DNA from 3 places in the Streptomyces sp. NBC_01190 genome. Region 2 is predicted to be linked to each of the others. Evidence: riboswitches for the same ligand, from Rfam matches in the RefSeq annotation. Region 2 holds a riboswitch; each other region holds the start of a gene.
The links. Region 2 has a riboswitch for thiamine pyrophosphate ahead of thiO (glycine oxidase ThiO). Riboswitches for the same ligand answer to the same signal wherever they lie in the genome.

Region 1: another riboswitch for thiamine pyrophosphate. It lies ahead of thiC (phosphomethylpyrimidine synthase ThiC); the one in region 2 lies ahead of thiO (glycine oxidase ThiO).
Region 3: another riboswitch for thiamine pyrophosphate. It lies ahead of OG519_RS25995 (thiamine ABC transporter substrate binding subunit); the one in region 2 lies ahead of thiO (glycine oxidase ThiO).

The regions. Positions count from the first base shown of each region.
Region 1 is NZ_CP108580.1:3,995,821-4,001,108, forward strand. Features, by position in the region: gene OG519_RS16630 (hypothetical protein) at 1-786, shown strand, start outside; gene OG519_RS16635 (hypothetical protein) at 929-1,288, shown strand; gene thiC (phosphomethylpyrimidine synthase ThiC) at 1,358-3,193, opposite strand; TPP riboswitch at 3,186-3,330, opposite strand; gene OG519_RS16645 (YibE/F family protein) at 3,380-4,885, shown strand; gene OG519_RS16650 (DUF5326 family protein) at 4,903-5,121, opposite strand.
Region 2 is NZ_CP108580.1:1,869,054-1,874,341, forward strand. Features, by position in the region: gene thiE (thiamine phosphate synthase) at 1-91, opposite strand, end outside; gene OG519_RS07960 (Rv2175c family DNA-binding protein) at 145-519, opposite strand; gene OG519_RS07965 (NAD(P)/FAD-dependent oxidoreductase) at 577-1,782, opposite strand; TPP riboswitch at 1,912-2,024, shown strand; gene thiO (glycine oxidase ThiO) at 2,020-3,207, shown strand; gene thiS (sulfur carrier protein ThiS) at 3,204-3,410, shown strand; gene OG519_RS07980 (thiazole synthase) at 3,414-4,253, shown strand; gene pknB (Stk1 family PASTA domain-containing Ser/Thr kinase) at 4,382-5,288, shown strand, end outside.
Region 3 is NZ_CP108580.1:6,153,028-6,158,315, reverse strand. Features, by position in the region: gene OG519_RS26000 (ABC transporter permease) at 1-935, opposite strand, end outside; gene OG519_RS25995 (thiamine ABC transporter substrate binding subunit) at 1,148-2,260, opposite strand; TPP riboswitch at 2,252-2,363, opposite strand; gene rlmN (23S rRNA (adenine(2503)-C(2))-methyltransferase RlmN) at 2,458-3,624, opposite strand; gene OG519_RS25985 (phosphatidate cytidylyltransferase) at 3,701-4,714, opposite strand; gene frr (ribosome recycling factor) at 4,824-5,288, opposite strand, start outside.

The DNA of each region.
Region 1 (5,288 bases), 2.1 Mb from region 2:
GACGACGCCATGGACGGCGGTTCCGGGCCGGCTCCCGGCGCGGCCGCGCGGGCCGACCCGCCGCTGAACGCCGAGCAGTTGCGTACCCTGGCGCTGGCCTCCGTCGACGCGATCAACCAGGCCGCGGCGAAGGAGTACGAGGCGTACTGCGCGATCCGTATCGAGTCGCGGGAGGCCGCTCAGGACGCGGCGCGCAACCGGGCCAACCGGCACTTCGGCTACGCGGCCATGGGTGTCGCGGACCGGGCGGGATCAGGCGCGGGGCTCGCGCCCGTGCTGGCGGTCCTCACCCCGCTGCTCGCCGGCGCGGCGGCGGTCATCTTCCTGATCATCGGTTACGCCCTGGCGGCCGTCTCCCCCGAGCCCGCCATCGCCGGGCCGCTGCGTACCGCGGGCTGGTTCTTCGCCGTGATCACCGCGGCGGCGGTCGTGCTCGGGGTGGTAGGACTGCTGCTCACCGCGGTGCGCGACGGGTCGGGCGCGATCCACGACGCACCCGACTCCTTGCCGCCCGAGGTCGGCCGGGCGCGGCTGCACTGGCGCGAGACCCTGCTCAGCTCGGGGATGCTGCCGTTCCTGGACGAGGTCCTGGACGAGGCTCTCACCCGGCGGGCGGCCCCCGGTCCGGACGTCCCGGTGCCGCCGGCCGCCTCGCGGATACCCCGCCTCGGTTACTCCCGGCCGACCTTCTCCTCGCCCCACGACCCCCGGCCGACCGCGCCGCGCTTCAGCTCGCCCGACTACAGCAGCCCCGACTGGGGCGGCCCGGAGCACGCGCCGGAGTAGCCCGGACGGCCCCGCCCGGTCGCCCGGGGCGCCGCGCCTTGTTTGACTGCTTCCGCAGGGTCAGACATGGTCGGAGCGTGCCGGGACCGAGCAGGGAAGCGGGCCCGGGCGCGCTCGGAACGCGGCCAGAACGGGAGAGCCGATGCGCGTCCGACGTCCGCTGATAGCGCTGTGCACCACCGTCCCGCTCGTCCTCGCCGCCGCGGGCTGCTCCGACTTCTCGGGCGGCCTGATCATGGGCACCGACAGCCGCGGCCGCACCCAGACCTTCTCCGCCCCGGTACAGAACAGGTGCTACCGCTTCGCCGCGGGCGGCATCACCGCGGTCACCAACAGCACCGGCGCCGACATCATCCTGCACAAGAACGCCGACTGCACCGACCCCGGCAAGCAGCGCGGTGCCTATGTCGGCGCCACCCTCAGGGCCACCGCGGGCCCCACCCAGACGCCTTGGCGCAGCTTCGCCACCACGGGATGGCCGCCGCCGGTGCCGGTCAACTGAGTGCGCGGGGCCGCAGCGGACAGCCCGGGAAGGGCGCCCGGCGCGGCCCCGCCCCGCACCGACCGGGCGTCAGTCGGCCAGCGGCTCGGCCAGCGGCAGATAGACGCGGTTGCCCGCGGCGGCGAACTCCTTGGACTTCGCCGCCATACCGGCCGCGATGTCGGTCGCGGTGGCCTCCCGGTCCGGTGAGCCGCCGGCGGCGACGGCGCCGACCGCGCCGCCGTCGACGGTGATGCCGTCGCCCGCGTGGTCGCGGCGGATGTCGTGCGAGATCTTCATACTGCAGAACTTGGGGCCGCACATGGAGCAGAAGTGGGCGGTCTTGGCGGGTTCCGCCGGGAGCGTCTCGTCGTGGAAGGCGCGCGCGGTGTCCGGGTCGAGCGCCAGGTTGAACTGGTCCTCCCAGCGGAATTCGAAGCGTGCGTCGGAGAGCGCGTCGTCCCAGGACTGCGCGCCCGGGTGGCCCTTGGCGAGGTCGGCGGCGTGGGCGGCGATCTTGTAGGTGATCACCCCGGTCTTGACGTCGTCGCGGTCGGGCAGGCCCAGGTGCTCCTTGGGCGTGACGTAGCAGAGCATCGCGGTGCCCCACCAGGCGATCATCGCGGCCCCGATGCCCGAGGTGATGTGGTCGTAGGCGGGTGCGATGTCGGTGGTGAGGGGGCCGAGGGTGTAGAACGGCGCCTCCTCGCAGATCTCCTGCTGGAGGTCGATGTTCTCCTTGATCTTGTGCATGGGCACGTGGCCCGGGCCCTCGATCATGGTCTGCACCTGGTGCCGTTTGGCGATGGTGTTCAGCTCGCCCAGGGTGCGCAGCTCGGCGAACTGCGCCTCGTCGTTGGCGTCCGCGATGGATCCCGGCCGCAGGCCGTCGCCGAGGGAGTAGGTGACGTCGTAGGCGGCGAGGATGTCGCAGAGTTCCTCGAAGTTCTCGTAGAGGAAGTTCTCCTTGTGGTGGGCCAGGCACCACGCCGCCATGATCGAGCCGCCGCGCGAGACGATGCCGGTCTTGCGGCGCGCGGTCAGCGGTACGTAGCGCAGCAGCACACCGGCGTGCACGGTCATGTAGTCGACGCCCTGCTCGGCCTGCTCGATGACCGTGTCCTTGTAGACCTCCCAGCTCAGCTCCTCGGCGCGGCCGTCCACCTTCTCCAGCGCCTGGTAGAGGGGGACGGTGCCGATGGGCACGGGGGAGTTGCGCAGCACCCACTCCCGGGTGGTGTGGATGTTCCGCCCGGTGGAGAGGTCCATGACGGTGTCGGCTCCCCAGCGGGTGGCCCAGGTCATCTTCTCCACCTCCTCCTCGATGGAGGAGGTCACCGCCGAGTTGCCGATGTTGGCGTTGACCTTCACCAGGAACCGCTTGCCGATGATCATCGGCTCGATCTCCGGGTGGTTGACGTTCGCCGGCAGCACGGCGCGGCCCGCCGCGATCTCCTCGCGGACGACCTCCGCCGGGACGCCCTCCCGCAGGGCCACGTACGCCATCTCCGGGGTGATCTCGCCCTGCCGGGCGTAGCGGAGCTGGGTCACCGGCTCGCCGGAGCGGCCGCGGCGGGGGAGCCGCGGGCGGCCGGGGAAGACCGCGTCGAGGTTGCGCAGACCGCTGTGCCGGGCGCTCGGTTTGACGCCGTCGTCCTCCGGGCGGACCGGCCGGCCGGGATATTCCTCGGTGTCGCCGCGGGCGGCGATCCACCGGTCCCGGACCGGGGCGAGCCCCCGCCGGACATCGGTCCGCACCGACGGGTCGGTGTACGGGCCCGACGTGTCGTACAGCGTCACGTCGCTCCCGTTGGTGAGATGCACCTGCCGGACCGGGACCAGAAGGTCCGGCCGTGATCCGGTCGGATCCGTGAGATACGACTTGTGCCAGCCGATTTCACGCGTGCGGGCATCCTGCATGGTCAAAGGACCCACTCCCTACGCCGGCATTACCCGGTAACAGGTTCGGCGGTCGGCGCAGCAGTCGCGTCGCGGCCGTGTCAGCCGCTCCGACGGGTCAGCGCCCTCTCAGCCCGGTGCTCCGAGCTCCCGCGTTGCAAAGGTGACCCCACCGTAACGGTTGGCTGCCGACACGCACCAGGGTGGTTTGCGATGATCGGGGCTGTGGACTCCCGCCAGGCGCAGCCGGACGGCCACGGCGCGGGGCCCGACCCGGACCGTGGCCGGCGCTCCGTGCCGGAAACGGGACAGGTGCCCGGTCAGGGTGACGGTCATGGCCATGGGCGTGGCCACGGCCACGCGCATGGCCATGGACATGGACACGGTCCGGTGCCGCCGGCCTCGCGCCATCTCCGCAAGGTCATCGCCGCGATCCTGGTGCCGTTCGCCGCTGCGGTGCTCGCCGGGCTGATCCTGCTGTGGCCGGGCGGCGCGCCGGGCCACGCCCGTACCGGCGTCGGTTTCGACCAGCAGACGCGCGGCGGCACGGTGGCCCGGCTCGTGAACGTCTCGTGCAAGGCGGCCGGGGCGGCGCCGTCGGGTCCCGGCTCCTTCGGCGGAGGATCGGACGGCTCGTCGGGTGATGCGTCGAGTGGTCCGTCAAGGGCCGGCGCGGCGAGCGGTGCCAAGGATGACGCCTGCCAGAAGGCGACCATCGAGGTCACGGCGGGGCCCGACAAAGGGACCACCTTCACCGAGGTCGTCCAGCCCGACCAGACACGCCGCTACACCAAGGGTGAGGGCGTGGTCCTCGCGTACGCCCCCTACGCCCCGCCAGGACTGCGCTACTCGGTCACCGACGTGGACCGGGGCCTGCCGATCGCGCTGCTCGCCGGGATCTTCGCCCTCGCGGTCGTCCTCGTCGGCCGCCTGCGCGGCCTGACCGCCCTGATCGCGCTGGTCATCTCCTTCGCGGTCCTGACGCTCTTCGTCCTCCCGGCGATCCTGCACGGCGACAACCCGCTGCTGGTCGCGGTCGTGGGCGGCAGCGCGATGATGCTGATCGCGCTCTACCTCTGCCACGGACTCAATGCCCGCACCTCGGTGGCGGTCCTCGGCACGCTCTGCTCGCTGTTCCTGATCGGTGTGCTGGGCTCGGTCTTCATCTCGTGGGCCCGTCTGACAGGCAACACCTCGGACGAGACCGGTGTGATCCACAGCCTCTACCCGGGCATCCAGATCAAGGGCGTACTGCTCGCCGGGGTGATCATCGGTTCGCTCGGGGTGCTGGACGATGTCACGGTCACCCAGACCGCCGCCGTGTGGGAACTGCGGGCCGCCGACCCGGGCGCCAACTGGCGCGAGCTCTACCGGGCCGGGATGCGCATCGGCCGGGACCACATCGCCTCGGTGGTGAACACCCTGGTGATGGCGTACGCCGGGGCCGCGCTTCCGCTGCTGCTGCTCTTCTCCATCGCGCGCAGCGGGGTCTTGCGGGTCGCCGACAGCGAACTCGTCGCGGAGGAGATCGTCCGTACCCTGGTCGGCAGTATCGGTCTGGTGGCGTCCGTACCGCTGACCACCGTGCTCGCGGCACTCGTGGTCAGCGCGGACCGGCACTCAGGCCGTGGCGGCAAGGACCGGCGTGACGCCGCTGGCCCGGTCACCGCCGAGGCCGGCGCCGCCCGGCCGGCCCACGGTCACCGCCGGGCGAAGTGATCCGCCCGCCGGCCGGTTCACCAGTCGCGCCTCTTGGACCCCGACCCGCCCGATGTGACCCGCTTCACCACGAACACCAGCGCGCTGACCAGGATGACGAAGACCAGCACCTTGAAGAGCAGACCCACGACGATGCTCACCAGGCTGGCGATGAGCGAGCCGAACACCACCAGGGCGATGATCGGGATGCCGACCCACTTCACCCACCAGGGCAGGCTCTTGAACAGCTTCTCCATGACCGTCTCAACACTCCTAGGTCGCTGCGCGTTCCCGGACGGCCTTCCGCCGGTGCTTTTCGAATGCTCCGTGGTACCCCCGAGAAGCCGGAGTACCCGGAGTACCGCACTGCTTCGACTGTAAAGCCACCCAGGTCCGCCGCGGCGGGATCGGGGACCGGATAGGA
Region 2 (5,288 bases):
CGAGGTCACCGCGCTCCACGCGGGCGTCGGTGCACAGGTAGAGCCGGGCGTCGGCGAGCCGCCGGCGCTCGGTGGTGGTCTGCCGGGTCATGGCTCCCCCAGGGTGCCCCGGCCGCCGGCGGCGGCCGGGGCGCGGATCGCGGCCTACACGGCGAGCGCCTGGGCGCGGCGCTTCACCTCGGTCCCGCGATTCTCCCGCAACGCCTGGACGGGGGTGCCGGGCAGGGTCGGGTCGGGCGTGAAGAGCCACTCCAGGGCCTCATCGTCCGTGAACCCGTCGTCCTTGAGGACGGTCAGGGTGCCGGACAGCCCCTTGATGATCTTCCCCTCACCGAGGAAGTCGCCCGGCACCATCAGCACCTTGTTCTCACCGCGGCGGACCGCCAGGAGTTGCCCTTCCTTGATCAGCGGCCGGATCCGGGTCACTTCGAGGCCGAGACGCTCGGCCACCTCCGGCAGGGTGAGCCAGGAGGGGACAAGAGCGTCAATGTGTGCGTCAACCGACGAGAAAACAGTCACGAGCCAAGCGTGCCACCTGTCACCGACAACCGCCGCGTCACGACGCCGACCGGGGCATCAGCCGGCGGTCTCCTTGAGCGGCAGAGCCGGGTCCGCCGCGCGGGCCGGGTCGAGGGCGGCGGACCTGGCGATCAGCTTGCGGGCCTGCGCCATGTCCCGCGGTCTGCCCACCGCCAGCAGCGCCACCAGGACGCCGTCCCGCAGCCACAGCACCGACCAGGCCGGGTCCGCCGGGTCGCCGCGGTTCAGCATCGTGTCGCCCGCCGTGTGGTGGCCCGCGTACTGCACGAAGCGGCCGAACTGCTCGGACCAGAAGTACGGCACCGGATCGTACGGCTCGTCGCCGCCCAGCAGGTTGGCCGCGGCGGTCCGCGGCCCCTGCACCGCGTTGTCCCAGTGGTGGATCATCAGCCGCCGGCCGTAGCGGGCCGACGGGAAGGAGGCGCAGTCGCCCACCGCGAAGACGTCGGGGGCGCTGGTACGCAGCCGGTCGTCGGCGAGCACCGCGCCCGCCGGGTCGAGGCGGACCCCGGAGCCGGCCAGCCACGCGCCGGCCGGGCGGGCGCCGATCCCCACCACCACGGCCCCGGCCGGAAGCCGGCTGCCGTCCGCGAGCAGCACCGCGCCGGGTTCCACGGCGGCGACCGCGGTGCCGGTCCGCAGCCGCACCCCGGCCTCGGCGTACCACCCGCGCATGGGGGCGGTGACGGACGCGGGCAGCACCCCCGCCAGCGGCCGGTCGGCCGCCTCGACCACGGTCACCTCGCAGCCGGCCTGGCGGGCCGCGGTGGCGAACTCGGCGCCGATCCAGCCGGCCCCGACCACGACGACGGGCACCGCCGCGGCCAGCACCGGGCGCAGCGCCGAGGCGTCGTCCAGGGTGCGCAGCGGATAGACCCCCGGCACGCCCGCGGTGCCGGGCAGCGCCACGGCGTGCGCGCCGGTCGCCAGGACCAGCCGGTCGTAGGGCACCGGGCCCCCGTCGGTGACCAGTTCCTTCGCCTCGGTCCGCAGTGACCCGGCCCGCACGCCGAGCCGCAGTTCGACCCCCAGCGCGTCGAAGTCCACATCGAAGCGGATGTCCACCGGTTCGGTGCCTTCGGTGCCGAGCAGCACCGCCTTCGACAGCGGCGGCCGGTCGTAGGGCGGGTGCGGCTCGTCGCCGAGGAGGGTGATCGCACCGCGCCACCCCTGCCGCCGCAACTCCACCGCGGTCTGCACCCCGGCCATCCCGGCCCCCACGATCACCACGTCGTCGCTCACCCGCCCACCGTATTCCTCCGCGGTCCTCCGGGGACGGCCGATCCGTGGCCGATCGGAGTTTCCGGCCGTGCGCCGCCGGGCCCGGCCGCCGGGCCCGCCGGGGGCCGCGGGGGCGAGGCGATAAGGTGCCGGGAGAAGCGCGGGAGCCCGGGCGTACCGGGCTGAGAGGGCGACTGGGCGGTCGCCGACCGTAAGAACCTGATCCGGGTCATGCCGGCGAAGGGAGACGCACTCACGATGTCCACCCCTGTGCACGGGGCCCGACGCACCCGAGGACACGACGTCCTGGTGATCGGCGGCGGGCTGATCGGCCTGGTCACCGCCTGGCGGGCGGCCCAGCGCGGTCTGTCGGCCGCGGTCGCAGACCCCGACCCCGGCGGCGGCGCCACCCACGTCGCGGCCGGCATGCTCGCGGCCGTCACCGAACTCCAGTACGGCGAGCAGGCGTTGCTCGACCTCAACCTCGCCTCGGCGGCCCGCTACCCGGACTTCGTCGCCGAGCTCACCGAACTGACCGGCCTCGACACCGGTTTCCGCCCCTGCGGCACCCTCGCGGTCGCCCTGGACGCCGACGACCGCGCCCAGCTCCGCGATCTGCACGCCTTCCAGCTCACCCTCGGCCTGTCGGCGCACTGGCTCAGCGGCCGGGAGTGCCGCCGGCTGGAACCGCTGCTCGCGCCGGGTGTCCGCGGCGGCCTGCGGGTGGACGGCGACCACCAGGTCGATCCCCGCCGGCTCGCCGCCGCGCTGCTGCGGGCCGCCGAACTCGCCGGGGTGGCCTTCCACCGCTCGCCGGTGGTGCGGGTCATCCGATCCGGTGACGGCGGTGGCACGGTCACCGGCGCCCTGCTGGCGGACGGCGGGGTGATCGGCGCCGACCGCACGGTGCTGGCCGCGGGCAGCGAGAGCGGCCGGTTCCCTGGCCTGCCCGACGAGGTGCTGCCGCCGGTCCGCCCGGTCAAGGGCCAGATCCTGCGGCTGCGCGTACCGGCCGGCCACGGGCCCTTCCTGTCCCGTACGGTCCGGGCGGTGGTACGGGGCAGCCACGTCTATCTGGTGCCGCGCGAGAACGGCGAGCTGGTGCTCGGCGCGACCAGCGAGGAGTTCGGCTGGGACACCACGGTCACCGCCGGCGGCGTCTACGAACTGCTGCGGGACGCCCATGAGCTGGTGCCCGGCATCACCGAACTGCCGCTCACCGAGATGATCGCCGGGCTTCGTCCCGGCTCCCCCGACAACGCCCCGCTGCTCGGCCCCACCGCGCTCGACGGGCTGTTGCTCGCCACCGGGCACCACCGCAACGGTGTGCTGCTCACCCCGGTCACCGGCGACGCGCTCGCCGATCTGCTGACCTCCGGCGAACTCCCGGACTACGCTGCGCCCTTCACCGCGGCCCGGTTCGTACGGCAGGAGCAGTCGGTATGACGATCACCGTGCTGCTCAACGGCGAACGCAGGGAGCTGACCGCGCCGTGCACCCTGGCCGCGCTGGTCGCGACGCTGACGACCGCCCACAAGGGGGTGGCCGCCGCGCTCAACGAGGCGGTGGTGCCGCGCACCGGGTGGCCGGCCGCCGTGCTCGCCGACGGCGACCGGGTCGAGATCCTCACCGCCGCGCAGGGGGGCTGAGCGATGACCGCGACCAGCGAGATCACCGGGCCGGCCGGGACCGCGGCGGGCGGCGACGACCCGCTGTGGATCGGCGACGCAGTCTTCGCCGCCCGGCTGATCATGGGCACCGGCGGGGCGCCCAGCCTGGAGGTGCTGGAAGAGGCGCTGCTGGCCTCGGGCACCGAGCTGACCACGGTGGCGATGCGCCGGCTCGACCCGGCCACCAAGGGGTCCGTGCTGTCGGTGCTGGCCCGGCACGGCATCCGGGTGCTGCCGAACACCGCCGGCTGCTTCACCGCGGGCGAGGCGGTGCTGACCGCCCGGCTGGCCCGGGAGGCGCTGGGCACCGACTGGGTGAAGCTGGAAGTCATCGCGGACGAGCGCACCCTGCTGCCCGATCCGGTGGAACTGCTCGACGCCGCCGAGACCTTGGTCGACGACGGCTTCACGGTGCTGCCGTACACCAGCGACGACCCGGTGCTGGCACGGAAGCTGGAGGATGTCGGGTGCGCCGCGATCATGCCGCTCGGCTCGCCCATCGGCTCCGGCCTCGGGATCCGCAATCCGCACAACTTCCAGCTCATCACCGAGCGGGCGGGCGTGCCGGTCATCCTCGACGCGGGCGCCGGCACCGCCTCCGACGCCGCCCAGGCGATGGAGCTCGGCTGCGCCGCCGTCATGCTCGCCTCCGCCGTCACCCGCGCCCGGCACCCGGTGCTGATGGCGCGCGCCATGCGCCACGCGGTCGCGGCCGGCCGGCTCGCCCACCGGGCCGGCCGGATCCCGCCGCGCCACCACGCCCTCGCCTCCTCCCCCGCCGCGGGGACGGCCGCGCTCGACCCGGAACGCCCGGCGTTCTGACCCGCCGCCCGTGCCCGCGCCGCCCGGCGGCGGGCACGTCACGGATTGGTTCCGGAACGCCACGAGGAGGACACAGTGCGGGGACGGACCAGGGGACCACGGCGGCCGGGCTCGTAGAATCGGGCGTCGTGGACACCAGCGTGCATGACCCTCTTGTCGGACAGGTTCTCGACGGGCGCTACCGGGTCGAGAGCCGCATCGCGGTCGGCGGGATGGCCACGGTCTACCGGGCCGTGGACACCCGCCTCGACCGGGTGCTCGCGCTGAAGGTCATGCACCCCGGGCTCGCCGCCGACACCGGCTTCGTGGAGCGCTTCATCCGCGAGGCGAAGGCGGTCGCCAGGCTGGCGCATCCGAACGTGGTGGGGGTCTTCGACCAGGGCACGGACGGCACCTACGTCTATCTGGCGATGGAGTACGTGGCCGGCTGCACCCTGCGGGACGTGCTGCGCGAGCGCGGCGCGCTGCAACCGCGGGCCGCTCTGGACATCCTCGAACCCGTGCTGGCCGCGCTGGGCGCCGCGCACCGGGCCGGGCTGATCCACCGGGACATGAAGCCCGAGAACGTGCTGATAGGCGATGACGGCCGGGTCAAGGTCGCCGACTTCGGCCTGGTGCGCACGGTGGACACCCAGACCAGCGTCACGGGCGCGGGCGCGCTGCTCGGCACCGTCTCGTATCTGGCTCCCGAGCAGATCGAGTTCGGCACCGTGGACCCGCGCACCGATGTGTACGCGTGCGGTGTGGTGCTCTACGAGTCGCTGACCGGCCGGAAGCCGCGTGGCGGCGGCACCCCGATGCAGGTGATCTACCAGCACCTCAACGAGCCGATGCCGGCGCCGTCCGCCGCGCTTCCCGGCCTGGCGCCGGCCCTGGACGGCCTGGTGGCCCGGGCCACCGAGCGTGATCCGCTGGCGCGGCCGGCCGACGCGGTGGAGCTGCTGGCCGAGGTGCGGGCGGTGCGGGGCACTCTGACCGCCGGGCAACTGGACGGCCCGCCCACCGACCGGCCCGGCGCCGTGCTCGGCGCCGCCG
Region 3 (5,288 bases), 4.3 Mb from region 2:
CGGTAGTAGCCGAACCCGTAGCCGCCGGGGACGTCCAGCGAGCGGGCGACGAGGACACCGAGCGGCAGCAGGATCAGCACGCCGATCGTCGCCAGCACGGCGGCCAGCAGCACGCGTTCACCGCCGCGCGGGCGGTGCGCGGTGCCGCCGGCGTCCACCAGCCGCAGGGTCGCCTCGCGGCGCCGTACGGTCCCGGCGTGCACGGCGAGGATCGCGGCCACCGCGGCGAGCTGGAGCAGCGTCAGCACGGCGGCGGTCGGCAGGTCGAGAAGCTCCGCGGTCTGCCGGTAGATCTCGACTTCGAGCGTGGAGTACGTGGGTCCGCCGAGGATCTGGATCACGCCGAACGAGGTGAAGGTGAAGAGGAACACCATCAGCGCGGCGGCGGCCACCGAAGGTCCCAGCGCGGGCAGCGTCACCCGCCGCCAGGCCGCGAGCCGGCCGGCGCCGAGCATCCGGGCGGCTTCCTCCTGCCGCGGGTCGAGCTGCGCCCACAGGCCGCCGACGGTGCGCACCACCACCGCGTAGTTGAAGAAGACATGCGCGACGAGGATCGCCCACACACTGGTGTCGAGCCGCAGGCCCAGCAGGTCGTCGGTGAAGCCGCCGCGGCCGAGCAGCGCGAGGAAGGCGGCGCCGGCCACCACGGTGGGCAGCACGAACGGCACGGTGACGACCGCGCGCAGCAGCTTCCGGCCCGGGAAGTCCAGCCGCGCGAAGACGTAGGCGCCGGGCAGCGCGAGGGCCAGGGTCAGCGCGGTGGAGGCGGCGGCCTGCCAGCAGGTGAACCACAGCACGTGCCGGATCGCCGCGTCACCGAGCACGTCCTTGACCGGGCTCAGCCGCCAGTGGCCGCCCTGGTGCAGGCCGCGGCCGACGATCGAGGCGACCGGGTAGGCGAAGAAGACGGCGAAGAAGGCGAACGGCGGGGTCATCAGGCCGAGCCGGATCAGGGTGGCGCGGCGGGGGCGGTGCGGGCGGCGGGCGGGGTGGGCGCCGTCCGGGCGGTCCGGGCCGTCATGGCGGGGCCGCTCGGGTGTTCCGGTCCCCGGGGTCCCCGGGGTCGCCAGGTCCGCCGCCGGGCCGCCGACCGGGTCCGTGACCGTGTCCGGGGCCGCCGCGCCGGCCGCCCCGTCGGCCCCCCCGGTCAGAGGACGATCGAGGTCCATGCCTTCACCCAGTCGTCCCGCTTGGCCGCGATCGTGTCGGGCGCCAGGGTCGTGGGGTGGTCGATCTTCGCGCCGTACTTGGTGAACACCTCGGGCTCGGCGGCGCCCTCGCGCACCGGGTCCACGTACATCTCGAGCGGCATGTCCTGCTGGAACGTCTTGCCGATCATGAAGTCGATCAGCGCCTTGCCGCCCGCGGTGTTCTTGGCGCCGTGCAGCAGTCCGGCGAACTCGATCTGCCGGAAGCAGGTACCGGTGGACACCCCGACCGGGGACTGCGCGGGCTCCGGGCTGACGCCGACCACCTCGGCGGGCGGGCTGGAGGCGTAGGAGACGACCAGCGGCCGGTCGCCCTTGGCCTTCTTGCCGGCCCCCGAGCCGGAGAAGCTCTCGTTGTACGCCTGCTCCCAACTGTCGACGACCTGCACGCCGTTCTTCTTGAGCTGCTTCCAGTACGCCGGCCAGCCCCCGTCGCCGTAGGTGGCCACGCTGCCGAGCAGGAACGCCAGGCCCGGGGACGAGGTGCTGACGTTCTCGGTGACCAGCAGGTTCTTGTACGCGGGCTTCACCAGGTCGGCGAAGGTCTGCGGCGGGGCGAGCTTGTGCCCGGTGAAGTAGGCCCGGTCGTAGTTGACGCAGACGTCGCCGGAGTCGATCGGGGTCACCCGGTGCCGGGTCGCGTCCAGTTGGACGTCGGAGGCCACCTGGTCGAGATCCTTGGCGGTGTACGGGTCGAAGAGGCCGTTGTCCAGGGCGCGGGAGAGCAGGGTGTTGTCAACCCCGAAGAAGACGTCGCCGCGCGGGTGGTCCTTGGTGAGGATCGCCTGGTTGACGGCGGCGCCCGCGTCGCCGCCGCGCAGCACCTTGACGGTGTAGCCCGTCTCCTTGGTGAACTCCGCGAGCACCTGCTTGGAGGCGGCGAAGGAGTCGTGGCTGACCAGGGTGACGGTGGTGGACTTCTTGCCCTCGCCGGCCGCGGAGTCGCCGGCGCCCGAGCCGGACCCGGAGCCGCCGCCGCAGGCGGCGAGGACGGTGGCACCCGCGGTGGCGAGGACGAGCGCGCCGATGGCACGCCGACGAACGGTCTTCATCTGCTGACTCCCTACGCCGGTATGACCCGGATCAGGTTGGAGGGTCTGCGGCTTCGGGGGCCGCACTCTCAGCGCCGTCTCAGGCGCTCCCCTGTCGGAATGTTCATTTGTCCGACCGCACGCTATCAGCCGGGTGGAACCCGCAGGTCAGCGGGTGGTGTCGGGCCGCGGCGGCGGATGGCGGCGGATCCGGCGGGTCAGCGCTCGCTCGCGGCGAGCTGGCCGCAGGCGCCGTCGATCTCCTGGCCCCGGGTGTCCCGTACGGTCACCGGCACACCGTGCGCCTCCAGGGCGGCGACGAACGCCCGCTCATCCTCGGGACGGGAGGCCGTCCACTTGGAGCCGGGCGTCGGGTTGAGCGGGATCAGATTGACGTGCACCCGGTGGTTCTTGAGCAGCCTGCCCAGCCGGTCGGCCCGCCAGGCCTGGTCGTTGATGTCGCGGATCAGCGCGTACTCGATCGAGATCCGGCGGCCGGAGACCTCGGCGTAGTGCCAGGCCGCGTCGAGCACCTCGCGGACCTTCCAGCGGGTGTTGACCGGGACGAGGGTGTCGCGCAGCTCGTCGTCGGGGGCGTGCAGCGAGACCGCGAGGCGGCACTTGAAGCCCTCGTCGGCGAACCGGTACATCGCCGGGACCAGGCCGACCGTGGAGACGGTGATGCCGCGCTGCGACAGGCCCAGGCCGTCGGGCTCCGGATCGGTGAGGCGGCGGATGGCGCCGACCACCCGCTTGTAGTTGGCGAGCGGTTCGCCCATGCCCATGAAGACGATGTTCGACAGCCGGGTGGGTCCGCACTTGTCGGCCTGGCCGCCATTTCCGGCCTGGCCGCCCGGTTGCAGGCCGCCGGACGGCATCTCCATCTCGCCGTCCCGCAGCGTGCGCATGCCGGCCACGATCTGGTGCACGATCTCGGCGGTCGACAGGTTGCGGTCGAGGCCGGCCTGTCCGGTGGCGCAGAAGGGGCAGTTCATCCCGCAGCCGGCCTGGGAGGAGATGCACATGGTGACCCGGTCCGGATACCGCATCAGCACCGACTCGACCAGCGTCCCGTCGAAGAGCCGCCACAGTGTCTTACGGGTGTCCCCGTCGTCGCACGAGGCGTGCCGGACCACGGTCATCAGCTCCGGCAGCAGGTCCTCGGCCAGCTTCCCCCGCGACGCGGCCGGTATGTCCGTCCACGCGGCCGGGTCGTCGGCATATCGCGCGAAGTAGTGCTGCGAAAGCTGCTTCGCCCGGAACGGCTTCTCCCCGAGCGCGGCCACCGCCTCCTTCCGCTCCGCGGGCGAAAGGTCGGCAAGGTGCCGCGGCGGCTTCTTGGCTCCGCGCGGCACGGCAAAGGTGAGTTCTCCGGGCACAGGCATGATGCCTCCCAGTGTCGCAGACCCGCGGCGGTGTCCCGGTCGGCGGCTTCGGCGCCTTCCCCGGACGGGCGGGCGGTCAGCCCTGGCCGACGAAGATGACCAGGAGGAGCCAGACCACGGGGGCCGTCGGCAGCATGGAGTCCAGGCGGTCCATGATGCCGCCGTGGCCGGGCAGCAGGGTGCCCATGTCCTTGATGCCGAGGTCGCGCTTGATCATGGATTCGCCGAGGTCGCCGAGGGTGGCGCTGATGGCGGCGGCGAGGCCGAGGATGACGCCCTGCCACCAGTGGCCGTCGTCGACGAGGAACCGCAGGAGCAGGGCGCCGGCGATCATGGCGAAGGCGATCGCGCCGATCAGGCCCTCGCGGGTCTTGCCGGGGCTGATGCGGGGCGCGAGTTTGTGGCTGCCGAAGCGCCAGCCGACCGCGTACGCACCGGTGTCCGAGACCACGGTGAGGATGAGGAAGGCGAGAACCCGCCGGGGGCCGTCGTCCGCGGCCAGCATCATCACCACGAAGGTGGCGAGGAAGGGGACGTAGAAGACGGTGAAGACGCCCGCGGTGACGTCCCGCAGATAGTCCTCGGGCGGCCGCGCCATCCGCCAGACCAGGACGGCGAGCGCGGTGAGCGCCGTGGCGACCCAGGCGCCGTCCGCGCCGCTGACGTAACCGGCGATCACCATCGCCACCCCGCCGGCCGCGATCGGGATCAGCGGCGCGTGGATGTCCTTGCGTTCGGCGAGCCGGGAGGTCAGCTCCCACACGCCGATCACGACGGCGACCACCACCACGCCGACGAAGATCGCCTTGACGATGAAGAGCGAGGCGATGATGACCACGCCGAGTCCGACACCGACCCCTATCGCCGCCCGCAGGTTGCGGCCCGCTGACTTCTTGGCGGGGGCGGGCTGCGGCTGCTCCGAGGGCGGCGGGGGTGACGGCATGGAAGGAGTCTTCCTCCTGACGCCGGTCCCCGCCGGGGAACCCGCCGGATACGGAGTGCCCACCGCCTGGCCGGCGCGTGGCGAAGCGCCCCAGGAAGAGTCGTTCACGGAGCTTCGCCTCGCGTCGTCGTCGTTGCCGATATCCATCGCCTATCGGTGGCTACCGGCAGTTGTCGGTGGTGGTCGCTGGGGGACGGTGGGTGTCACTGGGGGTCGCTGGCAGGCCCTGTGCCATGGCCCGGAGGGGTCGGATCGGTCAGACCTCGAGCAGCTCCGCTTCCTTGTGCTTGAGCAGCTCGTCCACCTGCGCCACGTACTTCGCGGTGGTGTCGTCCAGTTCCTTCTCCGCGCGGCGCACCTCGTCCTCGCCGGACTCGCCGTCCTTGACGAGCTTGTCGAGGGTCTCCTTGGCCTTGCGGCGGATGCTGCGGATGGAGATCTTGGCGTCCTCGCCCTTGGTCTTGGCGACCTTGATGTATTCCCGGCGGCGCTCCTCGGTGAGCTGCGGGAAAACCACCCGGATGATGCGGCCGTCATTGCTCGGGTTGACGCCGAGGTCGGACTTGCGGATCGCCTCCTCGATATTGCGCAGGCTGCTGCTGTCGAAGGGGGTGATCACCGCCATCCGCGGCTCGGGCACCGAGAAGGAGGCGAGCTGGTTGATCGGGGTGATGGCGCCGTAGTACTCGGCCACGATCTTGTTGAACATCGCCGGGTGCGC